2 regions of the Virgibacillus kekensis genome follow, and region 1 is predicted to be linked to the other one. Evidence: a T-box and tRNA genes for the amino acid it is inferred to sense, from the RefSeq annotation. Region 1 holds a T-box; the other holds one or more tRNA genes.

Region 1 (10,970 bases):
GCACTATGGGAGGACTTTACAGTTAAGGAAAACATGGTCTTTTTTGAAAAATTATCCTGGGAAAATAAATCCATTGAAGCATTAAAACAGCTATGCAACGATATGAAGTTGGACAAATGGAATGAGCAGGTAAAAACGCTATCAGGTGGTATGAAACGAAAGTTAAATATCGCTGTCAGCCTGATCCATAATCCTGACTTACTTCTGCTTGACGAGCCAACTGTCGGAATTGACCTGAAATCACGCAAAGAAATAGGGACTTATTTATATAATCAGGCAAAATCACACGAAAAAATAATTATCTACACGTCACATGACATGGATGAGATTAAAACACTGTGTGACCGGGTTTACTGTATTGGGGAAGATTCTTTTTATCGTGAAGTACTTGAAAATGCCGGAAGTACACCAATCAGCTTATAGTCCTATTGAGCTTACCGTTTGGATAAGGTAAACTATTATTAACTAATTAATGGATGGGGATTTTAAAGGATGGATATCCGAAGCTTGCAATCGCTCATACAACACCAGGCTATGAACGTTCTAACGTCGTCGCCAACCGGCAATACATATAACAAATCGCTGATTGATATGGCTTTTAATCAGCTACTTCAGCAACAGTTGAATAATACAATTTCTGGACAGAAAAGTAATTCAATATCGTTGAGTGTTGACCAGTCGTCTTTAACGAAAATGCATCATACGATGCCTGTGACTGCCGCCAATGCAACTGCACCTGTTACGCTTGAGCCGATAATTAACGAAAAAGCAGCCAAATATGGAGTGAATCCGCAGTTGGTACATGCAGTTATCAAAGCGGAGTCTAACTATAATCAATATGCTAAAAGCGGTGCGGGTGCGCAGGGGCTGATGCAGTTAATGCCTGCAACTGCACGTGGACTTGGTGTAACCAACCCATTTAATGCTGAACAGAATATAGAAGGTGGAACCAAATATCTGAGCCAAATGCTTAATAAATATAACGGAAATGTTGAACTTGCCCTGGCAGCTTACAACGCAGGTCCAGGAAATGTGGATAGATATCAGGGAATCCCACCGTTTACCGAAACAGAGAACTATGTAAAAAAGGTAATGAATTCTTATTTAACATAAAAAACAAGGTATGGCAATGAAGCCATACCTCGTTTTTTTATGCAAGAACAATCTCTTTAACTTTATCACTGTCCAGCTTTTTAATTGTCTCCACAATCAGTTTCACAGCATTTTCAAAGTCGTCACGATGCAGGATAGCAGCGTGTGAATGTATATACCGTGTGGCAATTGTAATAGACAGGGATGGCACACCATTCGCAGTCAGATGAATGGAACCGGAATCTGTTCCGCCCCCGGCCATGGAAGCAAACTGGTACGGAATATTGTTTTCATCAGCAGTATCAACTACCAAATCACGTACCCCTTTATGGGAGACCATGGATGCATCATAAAGAATGATTTGAGGTCCCTTTCCAAGTTTGCTGTCAGCATCCTTATCAGAAATGCCAGGTGTGTCACCTGCAATCCCTACATCGACACCGAACCCAATATCAGGCTGGATAGCATGTGCGGAAGTGCGGGCTCCACGAAGACCTACCTCTTCCTGAATAGTTCCAACGCCATATACAACGTTCGGATGATCTACATCCTTAAGCTGTTTTAACACCTCGATTGCAATTGCACATCCAATACGGTTGTCCCATGCTTTTGCAAGAAGCATCTTTTCATTTTTCATCTGTGTAAACTCAAAGTAAGGAACTACAGAATCTCCAGGGCGTACACCAAATTCCTTAGCCTCTTCTCTGCTTGACGCGCCAATATCAATAAACATATCTTTAATTTCCACTGGCTTCTTACGTGCTTCTGGTGATAGGATATGTGGTGGTTTGGAACCGATTACACCTGTGACATCACCTTTTGCAGACATGATAGTTACACGCTGTGCAAGCATAACCTGGCTCCACCAGCCACCAACAGTCTGGAAATATACAAAACCATTGTCATCGATTCTCGTAACCATAAAGCCTACCTCATCAAGGTGACCGGCAACCATGATTTTTGGTCCGTTAGCATTTCCAGCTTTACGGGCAATCAGACTCCCAAGATTATCTGTGTACACTTCATCTGCAAATGGGGAAATATACTTTTCCATTACTTCCCGAGCTTCTTTTTCATTTCCTGGAATACCTTTTGCATCAGTTAAATCTTTAAGCATTGTGTTCATTTCATCCAATTTTGCCATATGTAGAGTATCCTCCTTTGAATAAGTCCATTATTATTATAACTTGAATTGAAAGAATAACAAAACATTTCTTTCTAATACCCTTCATTTTGCCGTTTGTAATTAGTTTTGTTCTTTTTAAGGTAAGCATCTTTGATATCCTGTTCATTGAAACCAAGAATGTTTCCAAGCAGAAGAAACGATTCAAAAAGTTGTTCATAGTTGTCAGTCGAGGGGTTTTCATTAAAATTGGTACATGCGGCAAATACTTGGTTAAACTGCTCAGTTTCACTATTCTCAACAGGACGACTTATTGCACCACTAAACTGCAACCCTTTTTCCAGGCCTAGTGATAACAGGAAATGAACACCATCCACATATTCCTCGAGCACCACAGCTTTATCACTTCGTGGTTTATTGCTCCAGAACTTAAAACATCTTGTTTCATTAGCAAGCTCCCCGAGCTCGACTAAAAGTGCAAGATACTTTTCCCTGAACAAATCTTTGTCTGTCAGCTCATGCTCTGCTTCTATGTAATCATCCAATTGTTTTTGCATATTATATAAATCCGACCAGTTCATTTTAATCTCCTTTTTATACTTTTTTCTGATTGTATCATGAAATCGCGATATTTTGTGAAACCACCACAGGGATAAAAACGTACAAGAGTATATAACAGAACAGGGAGACGATTTTCCATGATTGTAATTTTATTCCGTATTCTTATACTGATAGCACTCGCTCTCCTAATTTATACAATAATCCAGTATTTCCGCAATCCTGAACGGCAGCTACGAATTGCTAAAGCAAGCAACAGTTTTTATATGGTCGATGAACCGGAAAACAGTAAAAAGAATATACAATTCGTATATAAAAACTGTTCATTTGAAGGGGAAAAATACCTTGGAACAACTGAAGAAGCATTCGAGGTAGTTAACATCAGCGTTTTTGCCAGGGACCCAGCAGAACTGGGCGGTATCAGACGAGATGACCTTTATTTTCTCGAGGAACAATTATTGCTCAGGTATCCATATTCCAAAATCGAATGGAAACATCCAATCAACAAGTTAATTATTACTAGTATCGATTGAACAGCAAAAGCTCACCCGGACGGATGAGCTTTTTATTTTTCTTTGGTTGGATTCCGCATCAGGTACTAACTTGAAAGAAATCGTTCCATTTAATAATGATTTCTTTTCTTCTTAGCAGATAAATTAAAGGTAAAAGTGCTGCCATAAAAACGAGGATATATAATGGGGAAAGACTTGAGATCCATTTACCGATGAATGTATAGACAAACGCTAAAGGAATATTTGATAGCAAGGATGAGCGCGTATAATCTCTGAAGTTTTCGGAGACTTCTATCAGGCATAATGACAACAGATGAAAATGAATAAATGGAACCAACCGCAACAAGGCAACCTGGGACGTAGTAAGTTCACTGTTTTTACCGATTAATTTTTGCTTCACGATAACCAATCGGTTGAACGTTTTCGGCATCCACCTTATTACACCGTAAAAAATGATACTGGAAAGTGTAATGCCTATCAACGAATACAGTGTTCCGGCCATCGCTCCAAATAACACTCCACCTGAAATACAAATAAATACAACAGGAAGAAAAAATAAAGGCCGTAACAGATGACAGCTAATAAATAGAATTGGAGCGAATAACCCACCCGTCTCAATAAACGCCATTATATAATTACCGAAAAACTCCATACATGACCTCCTTCACTACAGGATGTTCTGGCTCCTTGGAAAGCTTAGTACATGTATATGACATAAGACGAGCCTATATGACATTTAGTTAATGTACAAGTACATTAATAATGCGATATGTAGCACAATCAATAGTGGCATTCCAACCACAAAAGAGCGGTGTTTTGTTTTATGGCGGAATTGTCGCATTCCAAGATAAGCACCCACTGCACCACCGATTAGCGCAAGTCCCCAAAATGTTCTTTCAGGAATACGGTACTCACGATTCCTGGCCCGCCGTTTGTCCATAGCCATAAATAAAAAAGTGATTATATTCGCTGTTATAAGATATACAACAAGCATAATTGTTTCATCCATTTCGGCTTCCCCCAATTTAATGAAAAAAAGACCAAATCCTTTTCAGCTGGATTTGGCCTAATAATTCCTTATTTTAAAGCAGCTTTTGCTTTTTCAGTCAGTTGAGTAAATCCTTTTTCATCATTAATTGCAAGATCTGACAGCATTTTACGGTTCACTTCAATACCTGCAAGCTTCAGGCCGTGCATAAGTTTGCTGTATGAAATATCGTTCATGCGTGCAGCTGCATTAATACGTGTGATCCAAAGTTTACGGAAGTCACGTTTTTTCTGTCTGCGGTCACGGTATGCATACACACCTGACTTCATTACCTGCTGTTTTGCTGTTTTAAATAGCGCTCTCTTCGAACCATAATAACCTTTTGCTAATTTCAGTACGCGTTTACGCCGTCTACGCGTTACTGTTCCACCTTTTACACGTGGCATAATAATTCCCTCCTAATTGCAAATCAAAAATAATGTTTTTGTTCCATTGATGTCTTTAAAACTTATTTGTACGGGAGCATAGTTTTGATACGTTTGAAATCTCCGGAAGATACAATTGCAGATTTACGCAATTTACGTTTTTGCTTCTGAGATTTATGAGCAAACATATGGCTTGTGTATGCATGTGAACGTTTAAGCTTTCCTGTACCTGTTTTCTTGAAACGTTTTTGAGAACCTTTGTGGGTTTTCATTTTAGGCATAATTGGTTCCTCCTAGTATTGTTTATTTGTCGTTTACTGGAGCAAGCATCATAAACATATTACGACCTTCCATTTTAGGTTTGGATTCAATCGTTGCAATGTCTTTTACTTCCTCTGCCATCCGGTCAAGTACTTCCCGACCAAGTTCTTTGTGCGTAATCGCGCGACCGCGGAAACGGACAGCTGCTTTTACTTTGTCGCCTTTTTCAAGGAATTTACGTGCGTTCTTCAACTTGGTGTTGAAGTCGTGATCGCCGATTCCCGGAGTGAAACGAACTTCTTTAACATTGATGACTTTCTGCTTTTTGCGTGCTTCTTTTTCTTTCTTTTGCTGTTCGAAGCGAAATTTCCCGTAGTCCATGATCCGACAAACTGGCGGTTTTGCATTAGGTGCAACCAGTACAAGATCCAGATTACGTGTCTGTGCAATATCCAGAGCTTCGTTACGTGATTTAACTCCAAGCTGATCACCATTTGAGTCGATAAGACGTACCTCGCGGGCACGAATTTTTTCATTGACATTCATATCTTTGCTAATAGCCAGCCACCTCCAAAAAAATTTGATGTTACTGATCCGTATCGACAAGCGAATTTTCTTATTAAAAACAAAAAGTGTCGGCACAGTTCTGCACCCACACGTCTCCAATAGTCTATAAAAGAGTTCGGAACCAGTCAACTGCATATTATATGCGTCGATCAGGTGAGAAGCGGGTGCTTCTACTTGTCTCAGATCATTTAATTTTAATCAACTTTAATAGAATAGCATGTATTTAACGGTATGTCAACAATCTAAAACATGAACATCACCGTCACATGCTTGTATACTAATTATAACACACACTTGACTCGAAAAAAAGCCCAGATACCAGTTTGGTGCTGGACCTGGGCGTAAGACAACCTTATTACCGAAGTACCTTATTATCTATTTCATCGGTAATCAGTGATTCAAAGTCTTCATAGGAAAGTGTCTCTGAGTTCTTTTCACCGTAACGGCGTACATTAACGGCATTGTCTTCAATTTCGTTATCGCCGAGTACAAGTGCAAATGGTACTTTCTGTGTCTGTGCTTCACGGATTTTATAACCGATTTTTTCATCCCGTTCGTCAACAGCAACACGTACCCCTTTCAATCGCAGCTTATCCGCTACATCTTTTGCATAGTCCAAATGCACTTGCGGGGAAACAGGAATGACTTTGACCTGAACCGGTGCCAGCCAAGTCGGGAAAACGCCTTTATATTCCTCGATCAAGAATGCAACAAAGCGTTCCATCGTTGATACTACCCCGCGGTGGATAACGACCGGTCGATGCTCATTACCATCCTTACCTATATACGTAAGATCAAACTGGTTAGGCAAGTGGAAATCAAGCTGTACCGTGGAAAGTGTTTCATCTTTTCCAAGCGCTGTTTTAACCTGTACATCTAACTTAGGACCGTAGAATGCAGCTTCACCTTCAGCTTCCACATAATCCACTTGCATTTCTTCCATTGTTTCTTTAAGCATGGCTTGTGCTTTATTCCACATCTCATCATTATCCACATATTTTTCTTTATCTTCCGGATCGCGGTATGAAAGACGGAAGTAATAGTCTTCGATACCAAAATCCTCATAAACTTTTTGCACAAGTTCAACCACGCGGATAAACTCTTCTTTCAATTGATCCGGACGAGCAAAGATATGCGCATCATTCAAGGTCATTGCCCGGACACGCTGGAGGCCTGCAAGGGCACCTGACATTTCATGCCGGTGCATCATACCAAGTTCAGCAATTCGTACCGGGAGACTCCGATAGCTGTAGAGCTGATTTTTATAGACCATCATGTGATGCGGACAGTTCATTGGACGAAGCACCAAATCCTCGTTGTCCATCTCCATTGTCGGGAACATATCGTCTTTATAGTGATCCCAGTGTCCACTTGTTTTATAAAGATCCACACTCCCCAGTACCGGTGTATAGACATGATCATAACCTAATCGTTCTTCTAGATCGACAATATAACGTTCAATGTTGCGGCGGATTGTCGCACCTTTAGGCAGCCAGAGCGGAAGTCCCTGTCCAACCTGCTGGGAAACAGTGAAAATTTCCAGCTCTTTACCAAGTTTACGGTGATCCCGTTCTTTTCTTTCCTCCAGAATACGCAGATGTTCATCAAGCTGTCCCTGTTTCTCAAAAGCTGTTCCATAAATGCGCTGCAGTTGTTTGTTATTGCTGTCACCGCGCCAGTACGCGCCAGAAATACTAAGAAGTTTGAATGCTTTGATTTTGCTTGTGGAAGGCACATGAATACCACGGCACAAGTCGAAAAATTCACCCTGCTTGTAGATGGTTACCTGTTCGTCCTCCGGGATAGCATCAATCAGTTCCAGCTTGAGATCATCTCCAATTTCGCGGAACATTTCTTTTGCCTCTTCACGGGAAACTTCAATACGCTGAATTTCGAGATTTTCATCAACAATTCGTTTCATTTCTTTCTCAATCTTAGGAAGATCCTCAGGTGTCAGTGACTCCTCAAGGTCTATATCATAATAAAAACCTTCCTCGATAACAGGTCCCACACCAAATTTTACGTTATCGTATAAGCGGGTTACCGCTTGGGCAAGCAAATGGGCAGCAGAATGCCGCATTACTTCTATGCCTTCCTGATTTTTATAGGTGATAATTTCGATTGAACCCCCATGATTCAATCCACGGCGCAGGTCGTATAACTGTCCATCTAGTTTAATGGCTAGTGCCTGCTTTTTCAGTCCTGACGCTATAGAACCGGCTATCTCTTCTCCAGTAGTTCCCTGAGGAAACTGTTTACTTGCGCCGTCTGGGAATGTAATTGTGATTTCTGCCATTTTGAATCGCTCCTTTGTTTATGTGATTAAGTTATTGTGGGACAAATTAAAAACGCCCACCCCTCTGCATCTAAGCAAAGGGACGAGCGTTGGTCACGTGGTTCCACCCTATTTCCCGCATCAAAAACTACGGCTTCATAAATCTTTAACGCAGATCGTACGCTGCTGTTTACTGAAAGGTTCAACAGCAAAGTTTAAAGGTGGTAATCAATTGCATGGCCAGAGGAAGTTTTCAGCCGGTGACTTCCCTCTCTACTCAGTCCATGTGCCAACGATTATGTCCTTATCATAACTTTTACATTAATAGGATTTTATATAATTTGTATTATAGCTTCTCAAAAATGTAAAAGCAAGTTTTTGTCGTTATTTTTTTAAATAATAGGGAAATGGAAAGCTGCTAACAGGTCTGAATTCAACCCGTTCCTGAAATACATTGATTACTGTCAGTGTTTTCGGCTCAGAAGGATGGTCACCATAAATTTTAATTTTATCAGGAGCCATAGCAATCAGTGGCGCAAGATTCAGTTCTTCAGCATCCAGCCCGACAATATACAAAGGTTCTTTCTGCATGATCATTTTCAATTCCCGTTTAGAAAATTGTTCACCATTTGGCTTAAAAAATGAAAAGCTGCTTCCCTGCAGGATATGTATCATTTCGAAGGCCGCTTTCCTTTTGGCTATATACTCCCGCAGACTATCTACAAAAGCCTGATGATCCTCTTCACGCTTAAACTCGTCAATTGCTAATCCGACATAATAAATCAACCGGTCCCTAAATGGCTTTAATTGAAACTTTACGATGGAACCATAATGAATAACCTGTGAACTCTTCAAATTTCCCATAAACAACGACTGCAGTAAATCTTTCGGATTATCGTTGCTCCGCACATTTGCACTGTCCTTATCATCTCCAGTAACTATCCAATGCGTTATATCCAGAATTCGTTCAATTTCATCAGCATCAGAATAATAGTAGTATTCCTCAATAATTTCTCTGATCATTGATGTTAGACGATGGGTGATAAACACATCAACCATCGAAACGGCAATGGCATCCATTTTTTCATTGCCTGGGACCTGACAATCAAGTTGTAAATGATTCCCCCATTCTTCAGTGGTTTTCCAATGTAATTCAATATGTTTGTTGTACTGAAATAAATGCTCGCAGAAGCTGATCACTTCTTTGTCCGATTCAAAATATACCTCCAGCAAATACATCACCCTCACCCAAGACCAAACTGTTACATTATATGGACATCCAGGTGAAAAAATGAATAATCACGTAAAACTAGCAAAGCTAGCAACTTAGATGAGTATAAGAGCTCTTAAAAGCAAAGGCTAAAACATTGTTGCTCTATAATAACCCCAGTTGATATAAACTGCGAAGTTTGTGAATTTTAGGTGTGCATTAATCGACGCTGCAGGAAAAATACTCCCTTTCCGGGGGCAGCACCTCAGCCTCCTCACTCGTTCCCTCGTTGCGGGGTCTTCGGAAGCTGCTCTTCCCCCAGGAGTGTCGCATTTTACCGCAGCTTGGGATAGCCTTCAAAACTAGGATGAGAACACCTTAGGTATAATCGAAGGGCTATTCCTAATCGATTTAATAATACTATCAAGCCCAGGAAATAAACGAAGACTCCTGTCGAAAAACGAGCCTAAGAGACCCCGCAGTCTGACTTCTTCGACCACGGTGCACCACTGACTGTTGCTCCCTTGTGGGAAGCACTCAAGGTAGACTAATCCTATTCTGGTTGTTGCACCAGCCTCTATTAGTAAAGCCGTAGATTACGTCAGAAGGACAGGTGATTGAGACAGTTTCATCTATTGTTCCATAATAATTATGAGACTTCAGGTCCTAAAGGTTGGCGCTCTCCTCTTTTTTTAAAAAAACGATTAAGCTGCGTCTTCTTAAGTATGGTTTTTTTGCGCCATTTAGGTTTTTAATTTTCATGGTAGTGAGTGGTTATTGCGAGCGGGGAGGCTCGTGTTAAGCCTAACGGCAAAGGAAACACTGTGAAAGCTTTAGCTTGAACAGATGTTGACCTTGCACCCGGAGCGGTGAAAGCGAAGTATTCTACCGGAGCGAAGCTTCGCTGTTACTTCGCATTTTATAGTTTTTAAAAAGTACAATGTGTAAAAAAAGTTAAAATAAAAAAAACCAGCAAAGGAGATTGAATATCTCCCATACTGGCTACAATCCTGATAGTTAATCACGTCGGTTTATGCCATCCAACGGCACTTCCCTGCTAACTTGCTTGATTCGCTCGATTATTCTTCCTGCCTTCACCGTTTCCACACCACCACGGTTGGATTTCCCAAGCTGGACTTCCAATTGGTCAAGCGTGTAATTGGAAGTAAAAAATACCGGCAGATTTTCCATCATTCGATACTGTAGTATGGAACCAAGTATCTCATCCCTGAACCATGCGGACTGTGTCTCAGCGCCCATATCGTCCAGCATGAGTACATCGGTTTTTTTAAAGTAGCTGATTTTCTCGTTAATGGAGTCATCTTTTATGGACCCCTTCATTTCACGAACAAATTCAGGCATATAAATCAGCATGGACGAATAGTCCATTTTTTTCAGCTCGTTGGCGATTGCACCTAAAAAATATGTTTTCCCTACCCCAAACGGTCCGGAAAAATAAAGACCTTTACGTGGAAGTTCGTTTTTGGCTTCCTTCAAAAAGGTAAGCAGCTCATGAACTACAGGCTGACGATCTCCATCAATATCAATACTTTCTATACTTGCACTAAAAATCTCTTTAGGCATATAAAGACTCTGAATCAGCTTGTGCTGTTCCTTCATCTTTTCATATCCCACTCGGTTGTGACATTTCTCATATACAAGGTGGATTTCACTACCGTCTACCTGAAGGATCGGTGAATAGCCCTGTACCATATTGACACAGCCTCCAAGCGACTGGCATCTGTCACATTGTTTAGACTGGGATTTATATTCATACAGCTTAATCAGGTTTTTATCAATATCCCTTTTCGTCAACTGGGGGTTAAATGATAGGAACTCTTTAATCTCAGGGTCGTTGATAACTTCCTCCCTGATTTTTACATAGTTCTCCTGAAAGTTTTTATTCTGCTGCATCCATTTTTTTAGCTCAGATTGAACTGGTTTCATCTAAATCATCCT
Region 2 (10,970 bases), on a different contig from region 1:
TATTATGTATACTAATTTCCCCACAATATTCCCCCCCTCATTGGTCTACTCTCGTTAGTGGATAAACAATTGTTTTTCTTGAACAATCGCACCCGTTGAGTTTAATAAGAATCTCGCTTTTATCACACGCATTATCCTAACTATTCAGACAATTCTATACAATATACCATATATATGTTATACTAATATATAAACAATACAATTGTTGGGAACCTTTTGACTTTCCTTAGTCTTCTTCCATCATTAAGGAGGAGACACTAAAATGTCGAAAGAAAGTCTAATAAAAATGCTTGAAACTCTTTGTCAGTACAACAATGCATACATTTAGCTCTAATGAACAACCAGTAATGACAGTACGATGCTTAAAACATACAAGGACTATAGAGATAACCAATCTTAAAAATAATACGGTCAAATTATTTGATAATATTGAAGAATCAGCGGAAGCCCTACAACTTTTAATAAATGAAAATACGATTGCTTAAACCTCTTACTCTTAAGAGGTTTTTTGTTACTCGTTTTTTGTCAAATGCCACATAAAAGTTCTCATGCTCATCTTAAACTCCTCGTTAATTGAAGAACATAATATTCAAAATCTTAATCATAACAACTACATGCTTGGTTTATAAGAATCAACATAGCAAATAGCATACCGATTAACACAGTAAAATACACTTTGACAACAACTATTGTCAATCTGCTTTGGTCTGCTAATTAGTATGCTAAATCATATGTTTCTCCACCGAAACGGAACTACTTACACTAAGTGGATGCTCTTTTAAAGTTAGCGAAAAGCCTGTATATCTGCTGCTGAGCTGTAAATACAACCAATCCAAGTACACAGAGATTAAAATAGTACCAAAACCCATTACCAAGCATATCAAGAGGTGTGGAGGCAGTAGGGGTATGGGATAGATATAAGTAGTTGGACTCCAGGCAAGGATTTATGAAAACCCCGATTATAAATGCGTAAACCAGCAGGTATCCATACGTTTCCAGCATAGATTTCAGGGTTATTTTGGCGGAACTTGTAGAAACAAGGAAAATACCGGTCCATGAAATAGCGATATGGTGGACAAAAAACTTCCAGAAACGAAAATGTGGATAATCATAGGGAAGTTCAGGAGTCACGACTGCCAGAAAAGCGGGTATCAGACCAATAAAAAATGAGATCTGTACTAACCTCTTATTGTAAGTCGCCAACGTTATGGCCCCGGTTATCCCGGCTACACCACAGAGATGCAGCGGCATGTGATCCCTTAGACTCCATATTCCTGTAACCCCTGTCCAAGTCTGGTATGAAACTTCGGAAAGAATGAGCAGGCTGAACAGGGTCCAGCGGATAATAGTAAAAGGAGTTCTTTTACTGCGGATTTTTTTTAGAAAGATAAAGAACAATAGAAGTCCCAAAAAGTAAATCATTAACATTGTCAGATGACTGGTTCCAAATGTAATGAAAGGATCACCACCTAATTCAAGCCAGTTACCCATAAAATCCCCCTTAAAAAGTGCTTATCTATGTCTATTCTTCATTATATGTGTTAGGAAGCTATTTGAAAATATAGAATTTAATATTTCTCTTTACAAAGATAGCAATCCTGTATATAATAAAAATCGTTGGTTTTTGACAAAGATTTTTTCGTATTATAAAATCCATTACTATGGCCCGTTGGTCAAGTGGTTAAGACACCGCCCTTTCACGGCGGTAACACGGGTTCGAATCCCGTACGGGTCACCACTTACTTTGGAGGATTAGCTCAGCTGGGAGAGCACCTGCCTTACAAGCAGGGGGTCGCAGGTTCGAGCCCTGCATCCTCCACCATGTGCCGGTCTAGCTCAATTGGCAGAGCAACTGACTTGTAATCAGTAGGTTGGGGGTTCAATTCCTCTGGCCGGCACCATTTTTTATGTATAATTAAATAAAAGATAGTTACAATAGTTACGGAGGGGTAGCGAAGTGGCTAAACGCGGCGGACTGTAAATCCGCTCCCTCAGGGTTCGGCAGTTCGAATCTGCCCCCCTCCACCATAATTATTGGGCTATAGCCAAGCGGTAAGGCAACGGGTTTTGGTCCCGTGATTCCCAGGTTCGAATCCTGGTAGCCCAGCCTTTTTTTATTTTAAGGGAATTTTTACATATTTAAAATGGACGAGCACCAAGGGATTCACCCGCATAATAAGAACACTTTACATCATGAGCCATTAGCTTGCCGCGAACATCCTGGAAATTACTGCTATGTGCAGGCATGCGAGGAGTTATCACGACGAGCACCAATGGACGCAATCGCTTAATCAGAACACTTTACATTATGAGCCATTAGCTCAGCTGGCAGAGCATCTGACTTTTAATCAGAGGGTCGGAGGTTCGAATCCTCCATGGCTCATCTTTTATACGAAAAAACTCTAGCGTAAAAACAGCATAAATATTATAATAGCAGATAAACAAGGTCGTTATGAGTGATAAACAACCTTGTTTATTTGCATTTTAGGCTGTTTTTTTACATAATAGATACAGCTATTTTATTTATTGACAATACAAGACTTATTTACATATATAAATAATGTTCACAAAAGGATGAGACGTTATGGAAACTTCGAGAATTCCTGGCTTTTATAAAATGGGTGTTGATGAACGCAGAGAGCTTTTGACTAAAATGGAATCCTTTACTGAGGAAGAAAAGGAATATTTATTTTCAAAAGAACCGCTGGGCACAGATACAGCTGACAAAATGATTGAAAATGTAATTGGGACATTTCCGCTTCCACTCGGACTAGGATTGAACTTTCAAGTGAACGGGAAAGACTATGTAGTGCCAATGGCAATTGAAGAGCCATCCGTTGTGGCGTCAGCCAGCTACATTGCCAAAATAGTCCGGAATGCAGGTGGCTTTACTACAGAGGCAACCGATCGGGTTATGATTGGCCAGATTCAGGTAGTCGGCTGTCCGGATTTTGAGGCTGCCAAAGAGGCTGTTCTAAAAGAAAAAGATTCCCTCATAGAAGATGCAAATGCTTCTTACCCGAGTCTTGTCGCCAGGGGTGGCGGAGCAGAGGATTTGGAAGTCCGTATATTGAATGAAGAGTCAGATTCAATATACGGTAAAATGCTCATCCTTCACATTTATATCAATACGTGCGATGCAATGGGGGCAAATATTATAAATACAATCGCCGAGTCACTTGCTCCTACTGTGGAAAAGCTGACTAAAGGTAAAGTGTATCTGCGGATTTTGTCTAATTATGCTGATCGATGCCTTGCAAGAGCAAGTTGTGTAATTCCACCGCATTTGCTGGAATCTAAAGGGTATACCGGTGAGGAAGTACGTGATGGGGTTATCCATGCGTATGAATTTGCCGCATCAGATCCATATCGCGCGGTAACGCATAATAAAGGTATCATGAATGGAATTGATCCTATCGTAATTGCGACTGGGAATGACTGGCGTGCCGTGGAAGCAGCAGCGCATGCACATGCTGCTAGAGACGGAAAGTATGGTTCCATGACTAAATGGTCGAAAGATGAGGAAGGAAATCTAGTCGGCGAACTAGAGCTTCCTATGTCGGTTGGTACTGTCGGAGGATCAATCCGCGTCCATCCCATCGCGAAAATCGCGCATAAAATCTTAGATGTTGAATCAGCACAGGAGCTTGCCCAGGTAATTGTGGCAGTGGGACTTGCCCAAAACCTTGGGGCATTGAAAGCTTTAGCTACTGATGGTATCCAAAAAGGCCATATGGCATTACATTCTCGTTCTGTTGCTATTGCAGCAGGAGCTACTGGGGAGATGATTGATATCATTGCTGAACGTTTAATTGATGAAAAGGAAATCCGTGTCGGAAAAGCTAAAGAATTGGTGGAAGAATATACAAAATGAGTGCAGAAAAAGCAACAACTTCAGAACAAACAGCTATCGGTATAGCTCATAGTAAACTAATTCTGATTGGGGAGCATGCAGTTGTACACGGACAACCTGCTATCGCACTTCCCTTTCCGCTCGTAGGAGTAGAGTCTGTAATTGACTACGTACCGGGGGCTGTTAAAATCGACAGCACATTTTATCATGGCCCACTCGATTCTGTACCGGAATCGTTAGAAGGGCTTGCTAACTGTATAAAAGCAACCTTGAAGCATCTTAAAATGCCCTGTGAAGATTTGCTGATCCGGATTAAATCATCCATACCACCCGGCAAAGGTCTTGGCTCAAGTGCATCCGTAGCTATTGCAGTAGTCCGATCATTGTTTGCCTATAATAATCAGGAATATACCGAGAACGACCTGCTTAATCTGGCAAACATTTCGGAAACATACGCGCATGGTGTGCCAAGCGGTATTGACACACTTACCATAACATCAGATTTTCCAGTATGGTTTGAGAAAGAACAGCCGGTTGATTATATTGAACCAAACGGGGATTTTTACTTTATTGTGGCTGATTCCGGACGGATGGGAGATACGCGTTCTGCGGTTGAATCGGTTGCCAGTCTTTTTAAATCAGCACCGAAACGGATACATTCCAAGCTGGAACGGATTGGGGAGCTGACCCATAAAGCGAGACATGCGCTTGAAAGTGCAAGCAAACATCTGCTGGGTCAGATGTTGAATGAGGCACAAAAAGAACTCGAAGCTCTGGGTGTGAGTGATGCAGGACTAAACAGGCTTATATATTTTGCCCGCCAGGAAGGTGCCCTTGGCGCTAAATTGACTGGTGGCGGAAACGGCGGGTGCATTATTGCACTTGCCCGTAATGAGGTACATTCCAGACAACTTACCGAGAAACTTAAAAAATTTGGGGCGCATGCTGTTTGGTCATTTGTTCTCAGAAAAAAACCAGAGTAAGCACAAAGGAGATACACAATGAAGGCTACAGCTAAAGCCCATACGAATATTGCCCTGATAAAATATTGGGGAAAACGGGACGAATCGTTAATTCTGCCGATGAATAACAGCCTATCTGTGACGTTGGATGGCTTTTATACCGAAACAACGGTGGAATTCCAAACAGAATTGGAACAGGATAGTTTTATCCTGGATGGAAAGGTAGTCACCGGCAAAGAGTATGACCGGGTTACTGCATTTCTTGACCGTATTCGGAAGTACGCTGGAAAACCGGATTTGTATGCTAACGTCGAATCAACCAACCATGTGCCCACAGCGGCTGGCTTTGCGTCTTCTGCCTCAGGATTCGCAGCGCTGGCCGCTAGTGCTGTAAAAGCACTGGGTCTTAAAATAAGTAAAGAACAATTATCCATTCTGACTAGGCAGGGATCCGGTTCTGCCTGCAGATCGGTATTTGGCGGATTTGTGGAATGGGAAAAAGGTTCACTTGAAGACGGATCGGATTCTTATGCTGTTCAAGTAGCGCCTGCTGAACATTGGGATATCCGTGTGGCTGCTGTAGTCCTTTCTTCCAAAGAAAAGAAGGTCCTGAGCAGGGAAGGGATGAAACGAACAGTTGAAACTTCTCCCTTTTACTCAAGTTGGGTGGAAAGCATCCCACATGACCTGGATAATATTAAGCAGGGTATCCGTACCAAGGACTTTAAGAAAGTCGGCGAAATTGCCGAGGCAAACTGTCTTAAAATGCATGCAACGACGCTGGCAGCTAATCCTCCGTTCACATACTGGCATGATACAACGATGGCAGTTATGCGTAAGGTACAGGACTTGAGAGACAAAGGCATACCTGCATACTTTACGATTGATGCAGGACCAAATGTTAAGGTTCTTTATCAGCCTGAGAATGAGGAAACAATACAGACTACACTCCAAGAGATACCTGGTGTCAATGATGTGATCGTGAGCCGCACCGGTCAGGGAGTATCCTATATCTAGGAGTTGACACGTTTTGACAAATACATCAATGACCGTACGTGTGCCGGGTAAATTAATGATCGCCGGAGAATTTGCTGTCTTGGAGCCGTACCAGGAATCAGTCGTCATGGCGGTTGACCGTTATGTCTACGCGAAATTGGAAGACAGCAATAAGAATTACCTATCGTTGAAGGCATTCCATCTAAACAATCTTGAATGGTCATATGACGGGGAAGAAGTAGTTATCAAGACAGAAGATGCCCGGACCACCTTTGTACGGAATGCTATGTCGACGGTCTTGGCATATTTGAATGAAAAAGGCCACTCACCGAACAACTTTCACTTATCTATCCGTAGTGAGCTGGATGATGTGGAGTCTGGCAGAAAATATGGATTAGGGTCGAGTGCGGCAGTTGTTACTGCAGTGGTTTCCGCTATTCTTAAAAGATTTTTACCTGAAGAAGCTTCGTCTAACCTTATCTTTAAACTGGCAGCTATTTCTCATGTTAAAACCCAGGGGAGTGGGTCAGGTGCGGATGTTGCGGCATCATCCTATGGAGGGTTTCTTAGATATTCTTCGTTTCAAGCAGATTGGCTGCTGCAGGAATACAAGCGTTCGGAAACTGTTTCTGAACTGCTAGTTGGTGACTGGCCTTATTTGTCCCTTGAACCGATAACGTTACCAGAAGATGTAATTATGTGTATTGGTTGGACAGGAAATCCTGCTTCGACCAGTGAATTAATTGGTAACATTAAAAAACTTAAACTAGATAACGAAGCGTTATACAAAAAATTTATGGTAGACAGTAAGGATGCAGTAAGAAAGTTCCTTGAGGGAACATCCGATTATAATGTCCCTCGAATGCTTGATGGAATTAAACAAAACAGGAGAGCAATTACCAAGCTAGGGCAGGATGCAGGAACAAATTTGGAGACCCCATTACTGAAGAAGCTAAGTGACCTTGGCGAACAGTACGGTGGCGCCGGAAAGCTTTCTGGTGCCGGCGGCGGGGATTGCGGAATCGCCTTTATGCCATCTCGAGAACAGGCTGATAAGCTGATGGAAGCATGGGAGCAGGTAGGGATAAAACCATTGCATATCACCACCGCCGAGTTAGGCGCAATGGAATATAACAAGCAGGATGACTGAATTCAGTGCATCCTGCTTTTTTTATTAATCTCTTTATTTTTTATTTTAAATAGGTCATCCCACCACCCGTATCTTAACCCTAGAACATGATCATGCCGGAGTTTCAATCTAACCCTGGAGTGTATATATATACATATTTCTGTGCGGTTGAGTCATTGTCCTTTTTTTGGCTAGAATAGTATGTAGAGGAGGCACGAATAATGAATAAAAATATGTCAATTATTGGTGTTCCAATGGATTTGGGACAAAGCCGTCGCGGGGTCGATATGGGTCCGAGCGCGATTCGATATGCTGGTCTTTTAGAGAAACTGGAAGGACTGGATTATAATGTTGATGATCTGGGGGATGTACCAATATCCCGTCCGGACAGCAGGCATGAACGTCAGGATGGGGATCTGCGGAACTTGAAGCAGGTTGCGGATGCCAGTCTGAAGCTTGCAGAAATGGTCGATCAAGAAGTATCCGATAAGCGGTTCCCACTAGTTCTGGGCGGGGATCACAGTATTGCCATAGGGAGTCTTGCTGGTATATCAAAACACTACGAGAACCTGGGAGTTATCTGGTATGACGCCCATGGAGACCTAAATTCCGCCGAAACTTCTCCATCGGGGAATATTCATGGCATGCCACTAGCGGTTAGTCTTGGGATTGGACATGAGCGGCTGACAAATATTCATGGCTACTCTCCTAAAATTAAACCGGAGAACATCGTTATCATTGGAGCACGCTCGCTTGACCCTGGTGAGAAAAAACTAATTAAAGAACGCGGCATACAGGTTTATTCGATGCATGAGGTTGATCGTATGGGAATGACTAACGTAATTTCAGAAGCAATTGAATACCTGAAAGAGCGGACTGACGGAGTTCATTTAAGTCTTGATTTGGATGGCCTTGACCCTGACGAAGCACCGGGAGTAGGTACTCCGGTTATTGGCGGTTTATCTTATCGCGAGAGCCATCTGGCAATGGAAATCCTGCAGGAATCAGCGATTCTTACCTCTGCAGAATTTGTAGAAGTAAATCCAATTCTCGACGAAAAGAACAAGACTGCCACCTTGGCTGTAGGGCTGATCGGGTCCTTATTTGGAGAAAAACTAAAATAATAAATGAGATTGGGCCGAAAGTGATAATTTATATAATAAACCGAACTATCTACCATATTCTGTAAGATAGTTCGGTTTTATTGTAACTGCCTTATCTACCACTCCGGGCAAACAAGGCGCTATTATTTAATCGACCGTGCCTAATTTCGTTCGTCTTTAGAATGTAAATCCATACTTATGTCCAGGCTCATTTTTTTTAGAAAACAGCTATCAACGCAATGACAATGATCGCAATATCGGCCATTATATGAACCAGCCAGGAATTATAAATATTATCATTATTCTCATTGAGCCAGCAAAACAGCAATCCTACCGCGAAAAGACCACTGAGCGCAAGGAGAAAAAGCCCAAAGCTGAACCATGTCAGGAAAATGGCTGTATGATAGACAGCAAATAAAAGAGATGAATAAAGATAGGCAAAACCCCTGGACTTATGCTGGAGATTTTTAAAGATAAATCCTCTGAAAAAGATCTCCTCCAGAAATGAATTACCCGCGATTACATAAAGACCGATAAACAAGAAAGTATCACTGGTGATGTTTTTTTCGGAAAGGCTGATGCCTATCCCTGCAAAATCAATCATGCCCCTGAAAGCCAGAAAAGCAGCCATCAAGATGATGAATGTGCTCACGCCAAGCAGGACGCTTATTTTCAGACGTGTCAGGTCAATTGATTTTGTACTTAGATACGAGGTCTGCATGCTGGTTTTATAATGAAAGATTAAAATAGCTGCGAAGAAAACAAAAACTTTAGCGATTGTTTTATACAGATAGTCAAATTGAAGCACCTGTTCAATCAAAAATAACAGAATTACAGATAATAAGCTTAATAGGATAATCAGAGATTTATTCGTCATAAGAACACCTGCTGGTTTTTCACCAATTGTAACACAAGGTCAAAAAAAAAAGACATGCACTACGTGTCTTTTTAAATGGGGATTTTACCCTAAATTTATATTTATTGAGGTCAGGCAGTCTGGTATTCATTTAGAAGTTCATCGAGAATTTCGCTTTTACGTACGACAGCTTCCGAGGTCAATCCATGAGTATTGCTTAATGAAATCATCTCATCGCGGCATTCTTCTATTTTTTCTAATAATAATGAAGGATAATCCACAAAACTGGCCTCCTGTCTAGTATAATAATTAATATGAAATTACCCATTGTAATCAATTCATAAACATCTTTCCTTTAAAAAAATTTGAAAAAGGTAGTCCAGAAGCATTATTAACGGTTTTTTACACAAAATTTTCTCGTAAACATTCCCTTTAGCCCACCAGTCAGTGTATACTGCCCCGTAATGAAATTGGGTACAGGGAAACGCTCGAAAAGACAATCCAGAGCGAAAATCAACTTAGGTGTTATATCTACAATAATTATAGTTTTTGTGACAAAAGCAAGTTTTTTATAAACCAGTCTAAAAATAATATGAATTTCTTTGAAACTTTGTCTGTAGTTAACTCGTATGATAAATACCGCATGGTAAGCGGAGGTCTCGGAAATGGAATCAATTATTAAAGAAAAGATTAAACAGGTGAAGAAGGGTGATCAATCAGCCTTTGAGGATATAGTTGAATTTTTTCAGAGCAAAATTTTTCAGCATTGTTTTCGGATGCTTGGAAACAGGCATGAGGCAGAGGATATTGCACAGGAAACGTTTATCAGGGCATACGTTAATATCCATACATTTGACGAGCGCCGTAAATTTTCCACCTGGATTTATCGGATTGCGACAAACTTAACAATTGACAGGATCCGCAAGCGAAAACCGGATTATTTTCTCGATGCTGAAATCAAGGGGACAGAAGGATTGGATATGTATTCTCAGCTTGCCTCAGACAATCGGCTTCCTGAGGAAGAGGTGGAAGGCATGGAGCTTCAGGATTATATTCACCGGGAAATCACTGGATTATCTCCCAAGTACAGGAGTATTATTGTTCTAAGGTATCTTGAAGAATTTTCATTACAGGAGATCAGTGAAATCCTTGACATTCCGCTTGGAACGGTAAAAACCCGCATTCACCGCGGACGCGAAGCATTACGTAAAAAGCTTCGCCATGTGTAAAGGAGTGAGATTGACATGAACTGCAATGGTGAGGCTATTGAGCTTATGCATAAATATCTGGACGGGGATCTGACGAAACAGGAAGAGGCGAAGCTGCGCATTCATCTTGAGGAATGTGAGGCATGTCAGAAGCACTTCCATGAACTTAAAAGAACAATTACACTTATTCAGAGTACGGAACACGTACCGGTCCCTGAAAACTTCACCGCTAACGTAATGGCGAACCTTCCGGCGGAAAAAAAGCGGATTAAATACCTACGATGGTTTAAAGCGCACCCTGCGCTTGTTTCGGCAGCGATTTTCTTTATTTTCATGTTCAGCGGTGTATTTACTGCTTGGAATCAGGAAGGTGAACTGGTTGTTTCCAAACAGGAAAACCTGATTATTAAAGGTGATACGGTAATCGTTCCAGAGGGCGTGACGGTTTCAGGTGATTTACTTGTCAAAAATGGAAATTTGCGGATTGATGGCAAGGTAGATGGTAATGTCACCCTTATTAACGGTGAACTTGTCGACAGTTCGCTCGAAGGATCTGGCCTGATGGCTTCTGCTGGAGGAGTCAACGGAGAACTAAAGCAGGTGGACCAGATGTTTGAATGGATATGGTTCCATCTGAAGGACATGTTCCAAAGTGTCTTTTCGCTGGGACACGTTTTGCTGACACCATAAAAATAGCTTTAATTTCAGGAAACCTGGTCTATACCAGGTTTCTTTTGCGTAGAGAGATTAACATGATACAATGAGGAATATGGTATAATAGGTAAGGTGACTAATCAGCACTAAACCTATGGAAATCGATAATAAATGCAGACAGGACGGAAACTTATGGGTGGAAGGAAGTG

Evidence for each region. The T-box of region 1 lies ahead of thrS (threonine--tRNA ligase). A T-box ahead of a tRNA ligase gene usually reads a tRNA of that ligase, here a tRNA-Thr.
Region 2: it has a tRNA-Thr gene. The T-box ahead of thrS (threonine--tRNA ligase) is inferred to sense a tRNA for this amino acid. The anticodon was not compared.

Annotation. Positions count from the first base shown of each region.
Region 1 covers NZ_JBHSFU010000001.1:53,528-64,497, forward strand. Annotated here, with positions in the region: gene ACFO3D_RS00255 (ABC transporter ATP-binding protein) at 1-423, shown strand, start outside; gene ACFO3D_RS00260 (lytic transglycosylase domain-containing protein) at 493-1,113, shown strand; gene ACFO3D_RS00265 (M42 family metallopeptidase) at 1,151-2,236, opposite strand; gene ACFO3D_RS00270 (dUTP diphosphatase) at 2,311-2,796, opposite strand; gene ACFO3D_RS00275 (sigma-w pathway protein ysdB) at 2,914-3,306, shown strand; gene ACFO3D_RS00280 (TVP38/TMEM64 family protein) at 3,365-3,937, opposite strand; gene ACFO3D_RS00285 (DUF1294 domain-containing protein) at 4,022-4,294, opposite strand; gene rplT (50S ribosomal protein L20) at 4,363-4,719, opposite strand; gene rpmI (50S ribosomal protein L35) at 4,782-4,979, opposite strand; gene infC (translation initiation factor IF-3) at 5,002-5,505, opposite strand; ribosomal protein L20 leader region at 5,580-5,708, opposite strand; gene thrS (threonine--tRNA ligase) at 5,882-7,822, opposite strand; T-box leader at 7,898-8,121, opposite strand; gene ytxC (putative sporulation protein YtxC) at 8,186-9,040, opposite strand; gene dnaI (primosomal protein DnaI) at 10,029-10,958, opposite strand; gene ACFO3D_RS00320 (replication initiation and membrane attachment family protein) at 10,964-10,970, opposite strand, start outside.
Region 2 covers NZ_JBHSFU010000009.1:119,903-130,872, reverse strand. Annotated here, with positions in the region: gene ACFO3D_RS15610 (hypothetical protein) at 1-24, opposite strand, end outside; gene ACFO3D_RS15605 (YwaF family protein) at 763-1,491, opposite strand; tRNA gene ACFO3D_RS15600 (tRNA-Glu) at 1,664-1,738, shown strand; tRNA gene ACFO3D_RS15595 (tRNA-Val) at 1,747-1,822, shown strand; tRNA gene ACFO3D_RS15590 (tRNA-Thr) at 1,826-1,901, shown strand; tRNA gene ACFO3D_RS15585 (tRNA-Tyr) at 1,944-2,028, shown strand; tRNA gene ACFO3D_RS15580 (tRNA-Gln) at 2,036-2,107, shown strand; tRNA gene ACFO3D_RS15575 (tRNA-Lys) at 2,311-2,383, shown strand; gene ACFO3D_RS15570 (hydroxymethylglutaryl-CoA reductase, degradative) at 2,585-3,874, shown strand; gene mvk (mevalonate kinase) at 3,871-4,836, shown strand; gene mvaD (diphosphomevalonate decarboxylase) at 4,855-5,832, shown strand; gene ACFO3D_RS15555 (phosphomevalonate kinase) at 5,846-6,961, shown strand; gene rocF (arginase) at 7,162-8,064, shown strand; gene ACFO3D_RS15545 (CPBP family intramembrane glutamic endopeptidase) at 8,261-8,920, opposite strand; gene ACFO3D_RS15540 (aspartyl-phosphate phosphatase Spo0E family protein) at 9,031-9,180, opposite strand; gene sigW (RNA polymerase sigma factor SigW) at 9,565-10,128, shown strand; gene ACFO3D_RS15530 (zf-HC2 domain-containing protein) at 10,144-10,797, shown strand.